DNA from 3 places in the Streptomyces sp. S07_1.15 genome. Region 2 is predicted to be linked to each of the others. Evidence: riboswitches for the same ligand, from Rfam matches in the RefSeq annotation. Region 2 holds a riboswitch; each other region holds the start of a gene.

The links. Region 2 has a riboswitch for cyclic di-AMP ahead of LIX60_RS12045 (C40 family peptidase). Riboswitches for the same ligand answer to the same signal wherever they lie in the genome.
Positions count from the first base shown of each region.
Region 1: linked by a shared signal. The riboswitch ahead of LIX60_RS29355 (transglycosylase family protein) and the one ahead of LIX60_RS12045 (C40 family peptidase) in region 2 are both predicted to bind cyclic di-AMP.
Region 3: linked by a shared signal. The riboswitch ahead of LIX60_RS07410 (M23 family metallopeptidase) and the one ahead of LIX60_RS12045 (C40 family peptidase) in region 2 are both predicted to bind cyclic di-AMP.

Region 1 covers NZ_JAJBZK010000001.1:6,829,508-6,832,773, forward strand. The annotation lists gene LIX60_RS29350 (adenosylcobinamide amidohydrolase) at 1-721, opposite strand, end outside; cyclic di-AMP (ydaO/yuaA leader) riboswitch at 1,159-1,377, shown strand; gene LIX60_RS29355 (transglycosylase family protein) at 1,382-2,596, shown strand; gene LIX60_RS29360 (transglycosylase family protein) at 2,980-3,266, shown strand, end outside.
Region 2 covers NZ_JAJBZK010000001.1:2,838,004-2,841,269, reverse strand. The annotation lists gene LIX60_RS12050 (MFS transporter) at 1-21, shown strand, start outside; gene LIX60_RS12045 (C40 family peptidase) at 192-1,379, opposite strand; cyclic di-AMP (ydaO/yuaA leader) riboswitch at 1,386-1,566, opposite strand; gene pcrA (DNA helicase PcrA) at 1,959-3,266, shown strand, end outside.
Region 3 covers NZ_JAJBZK010000001.1:1,742,979-1,746,244, reverse strand. The annotation lists gene LIX60_RS07415 (pitrilysin family protein) at 1-1,153, shown strand, start outside; cyclic di-AMP (ydaO/yuaA leader) riboswitch at 1,509-1,728, shown strand; gene LIX60_RS07410 (M23 family metallopeptidase) at 1,743-2,537, shown strand; gene LIX60_RS07405 (GntR family transcriptional regulator) at 2,779-3,266, shown strand, end outside.

The DNA.
Region 1 (3,266 bases), 4.0 Mb from region 2:
CCGGCCCGCCGAGGCCCGCCGCCGTGCGTTCCCGCTCCCGCCGGGCGCCCTCCCGTACGGCGGTGTGGACGGCCCGTGCCAGCCGCGCGCCCCAGAGCGACCGCGGCCCGCCGAAGGCCTCAGGCTCCTCGCCGGGCCGGGCGGCGCGGGCCGCGACGCACACCGCGTCCGAGGGGGTGCCGGAGCAGTCGAAGCCCGCGTCGAGCAGGGCCTGGACCTTGGCCTCGGTCGCCGTGGCCACGGCGTTGACGAGTGCGGCGTCGCCGAGCGGGGCCGGTACGGCGACGACGATGTTGATCGTGCCCGGCGGCGGGGGTGCCGGGGAGCCCGGGTCGGGGGAGGCGGCCCAGCCGGAGACGCCGATGCCGGTGGTCACCAGCGCCTCCACACCGCCGTCGGCGGCGCGAGTGCACGCGTCCACCTCGGCGGCCGTCATCAGCCCCACACCGGGCCCGGCCAGCCCGGCGTCCCGGGCCAGCCCGGCCAGATGGCGGGCGGGATCGGTCCGGGTGTAGCCGGGGCGCACCTGGGCGTTGAGCACCCAGCCGCGTTCACCGAGGCCGCCGCCGAGTACGGCGCTGCTGGCCATCCGCCAGCCCGGCCCGGCGCGCCACAGCAGGGCGTGGCGGCAGGCTCCGTCCTCGGTGCGGGCGAGCCGCTCGGCCCGCAGCAGGACCGGTGCGGGCGCCGCCGCGGCGCGGGGCAGGGGGGTGGTGGTCACGGCGGCAGTCCTCCGTCGGCCGGGTCCGGGAGGCGGCCGGGGAGTGGCCCGGCGCCCGGTGGCCATGATCGTAGACGCCGGCCGCGGGAAGGGGGCGGGCAGCCCGGCGGCGACCCCGGCCGCCGCTCCACTCCCGCCCGAGAACACCTCAAAACGGACAAAACATTCACCGGTGACGCGCTTCACAGAATGCGGAGGGGAAAGGTGACGCAATGCATCCGAATGCCGCTGTTCCGTCGAGGATGTAACCCTCTGCTGTTTCCGGGCGGCGAACGGCGAGGATTTTCGTCGCTCTTTGCCGGGAGTTGTGCGCACCGCGTCACGCCATCCCCGCAAATACCGCCGGTAAACACCCGGCTGTCCGACTTCTCCTTGCTTTGGTGAAAACCGAGCGCTTACGTTTGCCGCTGCTCCGCCGAAAGCTTGGCGGGCATTCTTCCTCCGGAACGCCGAATCCTGCCGCCGGAGGAGGGAAACCACGACGCACCACGGCAGGAGCGGGGGACCCAAAGGTAAGTCGCCGGACCGTGTGACACACCACACGGTGCGGCTCGGGGTGAAGACGCGCAGGCCGGCCGAGCCGGCCGACCGAATGCGTCCGGGCAACTCCAGCCCGAACCCGACAGCTCACCTCGTAGGCGTAGGAGAGGAAATACCCCTATGTCTCGCGGACGTCATCGCCGTACTCGCACCAGCCGTCTTTCCATCGCCACGCTCGCCGTCACCACCGGTGGCGCGGGCCTCGTACTCCCCCTCGTCGGCGCCTCCGGCGCCAGCGCCGCTTCGGTCGGGACCTGGGACAAGGTCGCCCAGTGCGAGAGCACCGGTAACTGGAGCATCAACACGGGCAACGGCTTCTACGGTGGCCTGCAGTTCACGCAGAGCACCTGGGCCGCCTTCGGTGGTACCGAGTTCGCGCCGCGCGCGGACCTCGCCACCAAGGACCAGCAGATCGCGATCGCCGAGAAGGTGCTCGCGGGCCAGGGCCCGGGCGCCTGGCCGGTCTGCTCCGTCAAGGCCGGTCTCACCCGCGGTGGCGAGGCCCCCGCCGTCGACACCGGCGCCAAGCAGCAGGGCCAGGCCGCGGACACCCCCAAGGCCGAGGCTCCCGAGGCGGAGGCCCCCAAGGCCGCGCCGAAGGCCGAGAAGAAGGCCGCCAAGCCGTCTCCGTCGGACGCCGGCACCGCGAAGACCTCTTCGTACACCGTCGTCAGCGGTGACACCCTTGCCAAGATCGCCGAGGCCAAGGGCGTCGAGGGTGGCTGGGAGAGCATCTACGAGGGGAACCGCGAGGTCATAGGCGGTAACCCGAACCTGATCTTCCCGGGTCAGAAGTACTCGCTGGACGGCGAGCAGGCCGCTCCGAAGGCGGAGGCCCCCAAGGCCGCGCCGAAGGCCCAGAAGTCCGAGGCCAAGGCCCCGGCCAAGGCCGCCGAGAAGCCGGCCGTCCAGCAGGCCCAGGCCAACGCCGCGGGCTTCAGCGCCCCGGTCGCCGCTTCCCCGAGCACCCCGTACCGGGCCTCGGGCGGCAGCTGGTCCAGCGGTTACCACACCGGCGTCGACTTCTCCGTCGCCACCGGCACCTCGGTGAAGTCGATCGGCTCCGGCACGGTCGTCTCCGCGGGCTGGGCCGGCGCGTACGGCAACGAGGTCGTCGTCCGGCACGCCGACGGCAAGTTCAGCCAGTACGCCCACCTGTCCTCGCTGTCCGTCTCGGCCGGCCAGACCGTCCAGGGCGGCCAGCAGCTCGGGCTGTCCGGTTCCACCGGCAACAGCACCGGCCCGCACCTGCACTTCGAGGTCCGGACCGGCCAGGGCTACGGCTCCGACGTGGACCCGCTGGCCTACCTGCGGGGCAAGGGCGTCTCCATCTGACCTCCCCGCACCGCACAGCACCATCCGAGGTGCCCGTTCCCGCCCCGCGGGAACGGGCACCTCGCCCGTTTCCGGCCGGGCGCGCGGGCCGGTGGCCGGAAAAGGAGGGGAAGCCGCCGCGGAATTCGATCTTCCGGGGCGAAGAGCGGACGGCCGGCCGGCAGCTGCCGGCGCACCAGGGATCAGCAGGGGTTACACCGGGAAACAGGCCTTCCCCCGCAGCGCTCCTTTTCAAGATTCACTTCTTCGAAATCCGATAATCGTCCCGCAGATTCCCGGAATCGGTTGTGACGCGGAATGCGCCCGCCTATCTTGGGCACGGCCCGCGAACTCCCTTGCGCGGCCGCCTTTTTCGGCCCCAGCGCAGGAGAGGACCCCAGCCGATGCCCCCCACCCGCGGACGGCACCGCCGGCACCAGCCGAGCCGTATCTCCCAGGCGTCGTTGACCGTCACCGCCGGAGGCGCGGGCATCGCCCTCCCGCTGGTGGCCGCCGCGAGCGCGAGCGCCGCCTCCGCCGACACCTGGGAGCGGGTCGCCGAGTGCGAGAGCGGCAACGACTGGGACATCAACACGGGCAACGGCTACTACGGCGGCCTCCAGTTCTCGCAGAGCACCTGGGAGGCGTTCGGCGGCACCCGGTACGCGCCGCGCGCCGACCTCGCCACCCG
Region 2 (3,266 bases):
GGAGAGCCCGGCCACGGCTGACGGCGGAGCACCGGGCGGCCTCCGGGGACCGGCCCCGCAGCCCCGAACGCGGCGACGGGCGGTGCCCGGCCTCCCCCCGAGGCCGGGTACCGCCCGTCGTGCCGTGTTCCGTGCCGCCTGCCGCGTGCTGATGCCCGCCGCCGTGCCCGGAGTCCGTCCGCGCCGTCCGGTTATGCGGGGCGCGTCGCGGCGTAGAAGGGCATGGTGTCGATCGACTCGATGCGCACGTTCGTCCCCGGCTTCGGGGCGTGGATCATCTGGCCGCCGCCGATGTACAGGCCGACGTGGCTGATGTCGCCGTAGAAGAAGATCAGGTCACCCGGCTGCATGGCGGACTTCGCGACGCGCGTCCCCGTGTTCACCTGGTCGTAGGTGGTGCGCGGCAGCGTGACACCGGCGGCCTTCCAGGCGGCGCCGGTGAGACCCGAGCAGTCGTACGAGTTGGGGCCGGTCGCGCCCCAGACGTAGGGCTTGCCGATCTGGGCGCGGGCGAACTCGATCGCCTGCTGGGCCTTGGTGCCGGTCGTCGTCTCCGAGGTGCCCGTGCCGGCCGAGGTGTCCGTCCCGGTGGACGTACCGGTGCCGGAGCCGGACGCGGTCTCCGTCCGCTCCTCCTCCTGCTGCCGTGCCTCTTCCGCGAGGCGCTGCCGCTCGGCCTCCTGCTGCCGCGCCAGCTCCTCCGCCTTGCGCTGGGCCTCCGCCTCCTTCTTGCGCTCGATCTCCGCCAGCCGGGCCCGCTCCTCCGCGGTCAGCCGGCCGAGCAGTTCGCGCGCCTCGGCCAGCTTGGCCTGGACGGTCCGCTTGCTCTCCCGCAGCTTCTCCTGCGCGTCGGTGAGCGTGGCGAGGCTCTTGCCCGCCTCCTCGCGCTTCTCCGTGGTCGCGATCTGCTGCTCGCGGAACTCCTCGACGGCCTGCTCCTGCTGGTCCGTCATCCGGGCCATCACGCGCGTCTGGTCGAAGTAGTCCTGCGGGTCGGAGGCGAGGAGCATGGTCGCGGTGGGGCTCATGCCGCCGTTGCGGTACTGCGCGGTCGCGAAGCTGCCGAGGCTCCTCCGCGCCTCGTTGAGCTTCTCGGTGCGCTTGGCGACGGCGTCGAGGAGGCCGTCGACCTTGGAACGCTGTTCCTCCGTGCGCTCCTTGGCCTGGTTGTACTGCTGGGTGGCGCTTCCCGCCTGGCGGTAGAGCTCGTCGACCTTCTTCTGCACTTCCTCGATGGACTGCTTCGGTTCGCCGTCGCCGGGCGCGGCCTGCGCGCTCTGGAGGAGGGTGACGGAGGCGAGGGCCGCTGTGCCGAGGCCGACGGCGGTGCGACGCGAAGCCGGGGTACCGAGGGGCCGGGATTTGCGGTGCGACGCCAAGATCGGCGCTCCTTCCGTGGACCGCCTACCGGGTTAGCTGTCGGGTTCGGGCGTATTCGGAAGGCTGCCCTACGGTCGGTGCGCGGCGCGGTGCGCGCCGCGCGGTGACCGATTCACCCCGGTGCCGCGTCTGGGTCCCCGGTTCCGGACGCCCTGGGGAAGGGGCCGGATTCGGCGGTGGCTGCCCGTGCCGGCGCGGTCGCCGGCGGGGAGTGCGGGCCGCCTGATCGAGCACCGTAGCCAGTTGTGCGGCTCGTGTGAAGGCCGGTGTGCGATATGCCCGAAACCATTCCGTTATATTTTCGGGGTGGAGTGGAATTCTGCCGTCCGGGTGGCTGACCGGGCACGGTAAGTAACGCATAAGGGCCGGAAGCGATACGGGAGTTCGGGGCCCGGACCCCTCCCGCGGCCGGGGCCGGGCGACGCGTCCCGACGCGTCCCGGGGCGCCCCGGGAACGGGCCGGCGGGGCCGGCACCCCGGGCTCCGCGCGCCCGTCCACCCGCCCGTACGGCCCCGTGACGGCGGAAGCGGGCAACCCGGTGCCGCCTGTCGGCGGGGCCGCCTAGACTCGGGGGGCGATGAGCAGCCTCTTTGACGACAGTTTCCTGGCAGACCTCGGCCCCGCGGACGAGGAGCCCCCGCCGCCCGAGCACGACGCCCCCGGCGAGGAGATCCCGGCCGATCTCTTCGGCGGGGCGTTCGACGGCGCGCCCCGGGAGGCGTACTACCGCGACGGCGCCCCGAGGCCCGTCACCGACCCCGCCGCGCTGCTGCACGGTCTCAACGACCAGCAGCGCGCCGCCGTGCTGCACACCGGTTCGCCCCTGCTCATCGTCGCCGGTGCCGGCTCCGGCAAGACCCGGGTCCTCACGCACCGCATCGCGTATCTGCTCGCCGCCCGCGGCGCGCACCCCGGCTCGATCCTCGCGATCACCTTCACCAACAAGGCCGCGGGCGAGATGAAGGAGCGCGTGGAGGAGCTGGTCGGCCCGCGGGCGAACGCCATGTGGGTCTCCACCTTCCACAGCGCCTGCGTCCGCATCCTCCGCCGCGAGAGCAAGAAGCTGGGCTTCACCTCCAGCTTCTCGATCTACGACGCCGCCGACTCCAAGCGGCTGATGGCCCTGGTCTGCCGCGATCTGGACCTGGACCCCAAGCGCTTCCCGCCGAAGTCCCTGACGGCCAAGGTCTCCAACCTCAAGAACGAGCTGATCGACGAGGAGGACTTCGCCGCCCAGGCCGCCGCCGAGTCCTCACCGAGCAGCTTCGACAAGACGCTCGCCGAGGCGTACACGATGTACCAGCAGCGGCTGCGCGAGGCCAACGCCCTCGACTTCGACGACATCATCATGACCACCGTCCATCTCCTCCAGGCGTTCCCGGACGTCGCCGAGCACTACCGGCGCCGCTTCCGGCACGTCCTCGTCGACGAGTACCAGGACACCAACCACGCGCAGTACACGCTCATCCGCGAACTCGTCGGCACGGCCGGCGGGGCGGAGCGGGGCGGGACCGAGGGCGGCCGGGGCGAGCCGGCCGTGGAGCCGGCCGAACTGTGCGTCGTCGGCGACGCGGACCAGTCGATCTACGCCTTCCGCGGTGCGACCATCCGCAACATCCTCCAGTTCGAGGAGGACTACCCCGACGCCACCACCATCCTGCTGGAGCAGAACTACCGCTCCACCCAGACCATCCTGAGCGCCGCCAACGCCGTCATCGAGCGCAACGAGAACCGCCGCCCCAAGAACCTCTGGACGGACGCCGGCGCGGGCTCCGCGATCACTGGCTACGTCGCCGACACCGAGCACGACGAGGCCCAGTTCGTCGCCGACGAGATCGACCGGCTGACCGACGCCGGCCAGGCCAGGGCGGGTGACGTCGCGGTC
Region 3 (3,266 bases), 1.1 Mb from region 2:
GGGCACCGACCGGCACACCGCCGAGGAGTTCGCCGCCGAACTGGAGCGCTGCGGCGCCACCCTGGACGCGCACGCGGACCACCCCGGGGTCCGGGTCTCCCTGGAGGTCCCGGCCTCCCGGCTGGCCAAGGCGCTGGGGCTGCTCGCCGACGCCCTGCGGGCCCCGGCCTTCCCCGAGGACGAGGTCGAGCGGCTGGTCCGCAACCGTCTCGACGAGATCCCGCACGAGCTGGCCAACCCCGCCCGCCGGGCCGCGATGGAGCTCTCCAAGGAGCTGTTCCCGGCCGAGTCCCGGATGTCCCGGCCCCGGCAGGGCACCGAGGAGACCGTCGCGCGGGTGGACGCGGCCGGCGTCCGCGCGTTCTACGCGGCGCACGTCCGCCCCGCCACCGCGACCGCCGTGATCGTGGGCGACTTCACCGGCATCGCGCTGGCCGAGGTCCTCGCCGGCACCCTGGGCACCTGGACCGGCGGCACGGCCGAGGCCCGCCCCGTACCGGCCATCACGGCGGACGACACCGGCCGGGTCGTGATCGTGGACCGGCCGGGCGCGGTGCAGACCCAGGTCCTCATCGGCCGGGTCGGCCCCGACCGGCACGACCGGGTCTGGGCGGCCCAGGTGCTCGGCGTCTACTGCCTCGGCGGCACGCTCACCTCCCGCCTGGACCGGGTGCTGCGCGAGGAGAAGGGCTACACCTACGGCGTGCGCGCCTTCGGCCAGGTGCTGCGCTCGACGCCCGAGGGCACGGGCGCCTCGCTGCTGGCCATCAGCGGCTCGGTCGCCACGGACGTCACCGGCCCGGCCCTGGAGGACACCTGGCAGGTGCTGCGCACCCTCGCGGCCGGCGGGCTGACCGACGAGGAGCGCGATGTGGCCGTGCAGAACCTGGTCGGGGTCGCGCCGCTGAAGTACGAGACCGCCGCGGCCGTCGCCGGGACCCTGGCCGACCAGGTCGAGCAGTACCTTCCGGACGATTTCCAGGCGCAGTTGTACGCCCGGCTCGCCGAGGCCGGCACAGTGGAGGCCACCGCCGCCGCGGTCAGCGCGTTCCCGGTGGACAACCTGGTGACGGTGCTGGTCGGGGACGCCTCCGCGATCGAGGAGCCGGTCCGGGCGCTGGGCATCGGGGAGGTCAAGGTCGTCAGCGGCTGAACGACCGGTCCGGTCACCGGCGTTCGGGACGCGAGCTGTCGAGCAGCGCGCGACCTGCCGGACAGGCGGCCGTGACGCACCGTCGGAACCGGCGGTCCGTCACGGCCGTTTCCCGTCACGCCGGTACGGCGCACGGGGCCCGGGCGGGGGCTCCGGAGGCGGGCCCGGCGGAGGCGCCGATTCCGCCGTTCCGTGCGGCGGGGAGCACCGCCCTTTGGCCCGTTTTGCCGCGGTGCGGGCGTTCTCTCCTGTGGCCTCCGCAACAATAAGCCGGTTTCGTTTGGCGCGGCGGAGCCGTCCGTCTTAGCGTCGATCCGGCTGTCCGGCCGGGCACTTCGCCGCAAACCGCGGCACCGGGCAGTCATCGCCGAGTCCCCATGGCGCGAGCCAGGGGAGCCGGGGACCCTCCTTCCCGTACCTCACCGGTGCGGGACGGGCCGCCCCACGCCGCCGACGGCGGTACGGGAACGGTCCGGTCCCTTGGGGTGAATCGGGCGCCTCCCCGTGAGGGGCCCGTAGGAGACCTTCCTGCTCCGAACCCGTCAGCTAACCCGGTAGGCGAGAAGGAAGGAAAGGACAGCCGCACCCTATGCCGCCCACCCGTACCACCGGGAAGCACCGCCGTCCGAGCCGTCGCGGCATCCGCCCCGCGCGCGTCGCCGGCATGGCCACCCTCGCCACCAGCGGCGTGGCCGCCACGCTCGCCTCCCCGGCGTTCGCCGCCGACGACAGTGCCCGCGGGGCCGCGGACACCGGGCTCCGCCAGGCGGTCGTCCTCGACGACACCCTCGGCGAGCGGATCGGCGACCAGGCCGAGGCCCAGCAGTCCGCCGCCGACGTGGCCGCCGCCATGGAGCGGGCCGAGGCCGCCGCCAGGCGTGAGGCCGCCGAGGCCAAGCGGATCGCCGACGCCCGGGCCAAGGAGGAGCGCGCCGCCAAGGAGCGGGCCGCCCGCGCGGCCGAGCGCAAGCGCCTCAACACCTTCGTGATGCCGGTCGACGGCAGCTTCGTCTCCACCCAGTACCACGCCTCCGGTGCCGCCTGGTCCTCCGGCAGCCACACCGGGATCGACTTCAAGGCCGCCGAGGGCACCCCGGTCAAGTCCGTGGGCTCGGGCACCGTCGTCGAGGCCGGCTGGGACGGCTCCTACGGCAACAGCGTCGTCATCAGGATGAACGACGGCACCTACACCCAGTACGGGCACCTGTCCGCCCTCAATGTCACCGCGGGCCAGGCGGTCACGCCCGGCCGGCAGATCGGTCTTGCCGGGAACACCGGCAACTCCTTCGGTGCGCACCTCCACTTCGAGGCCCGCACCACCGCCGAGTACGGCTCCGACATCGACCCCGTCGCGTACCTGCGGTCGCACGGCGTCTCGGTCTGACGCCCGGCGCGAGGCGAGACCCCGGCCCACCCGGCCGGGGTCTTCGCGTATCCGGCTCCGGACGGCCCGGGCCCTGCGGTCCGTCCCGGCCGCCTCCCGCCGTGGCCGGTTTCCTGGCCGGATCGCCTCCACCGGCGCGCATCCCCGGCACCATATTCCGCGTCCTGCAATACAGTTCGGGAATGTCGAGCCCTGTGTTCCACGGGAATTCCAGTGGAGGTCCGGAAATGCGGAGTCGGAGATGAACGGTGATTCGCCGCCCGCCGGCCGCCGTATTCCGGCGCACGCGGTGCGCCATGCGATCCGCGACGACATCGTCGCCGGGACGTATCCCTTCGGCAGCCGCCTCACCGAGGAACTGCTCGCGCGCCGCTACGGCGTCTCGCGGGTCCCGGTGCGGGAGGCCCTGCGGGCCCTGGAGTCCGAGGGGTTCGTCACCACGCGGCGGCACGCGGGCGCCTGTGTGGCCGAGCCGACGGAGCGGGAGGCCGCCGACCTGCTGGAGATCCGCTCCCTGCTGGAGCCCCTGGCCGCGGGGCGGGCGGCGCAGCGCCGCACCGAGGCGCATCTCAAGGTGCTGCGCGGGCTGGTGGCGCTCGGCCGGGAGCGGGCGCGCCACGGGCAGGCGGCGGATCTGCGCTCGCTGGACGCCTGGTTCCACGAGACGCTGGCCCAGGCTTCGGGCAGTCCGAGCCTGATCGCCCTGCTCACCCAGGTCCGCCGCAAGAT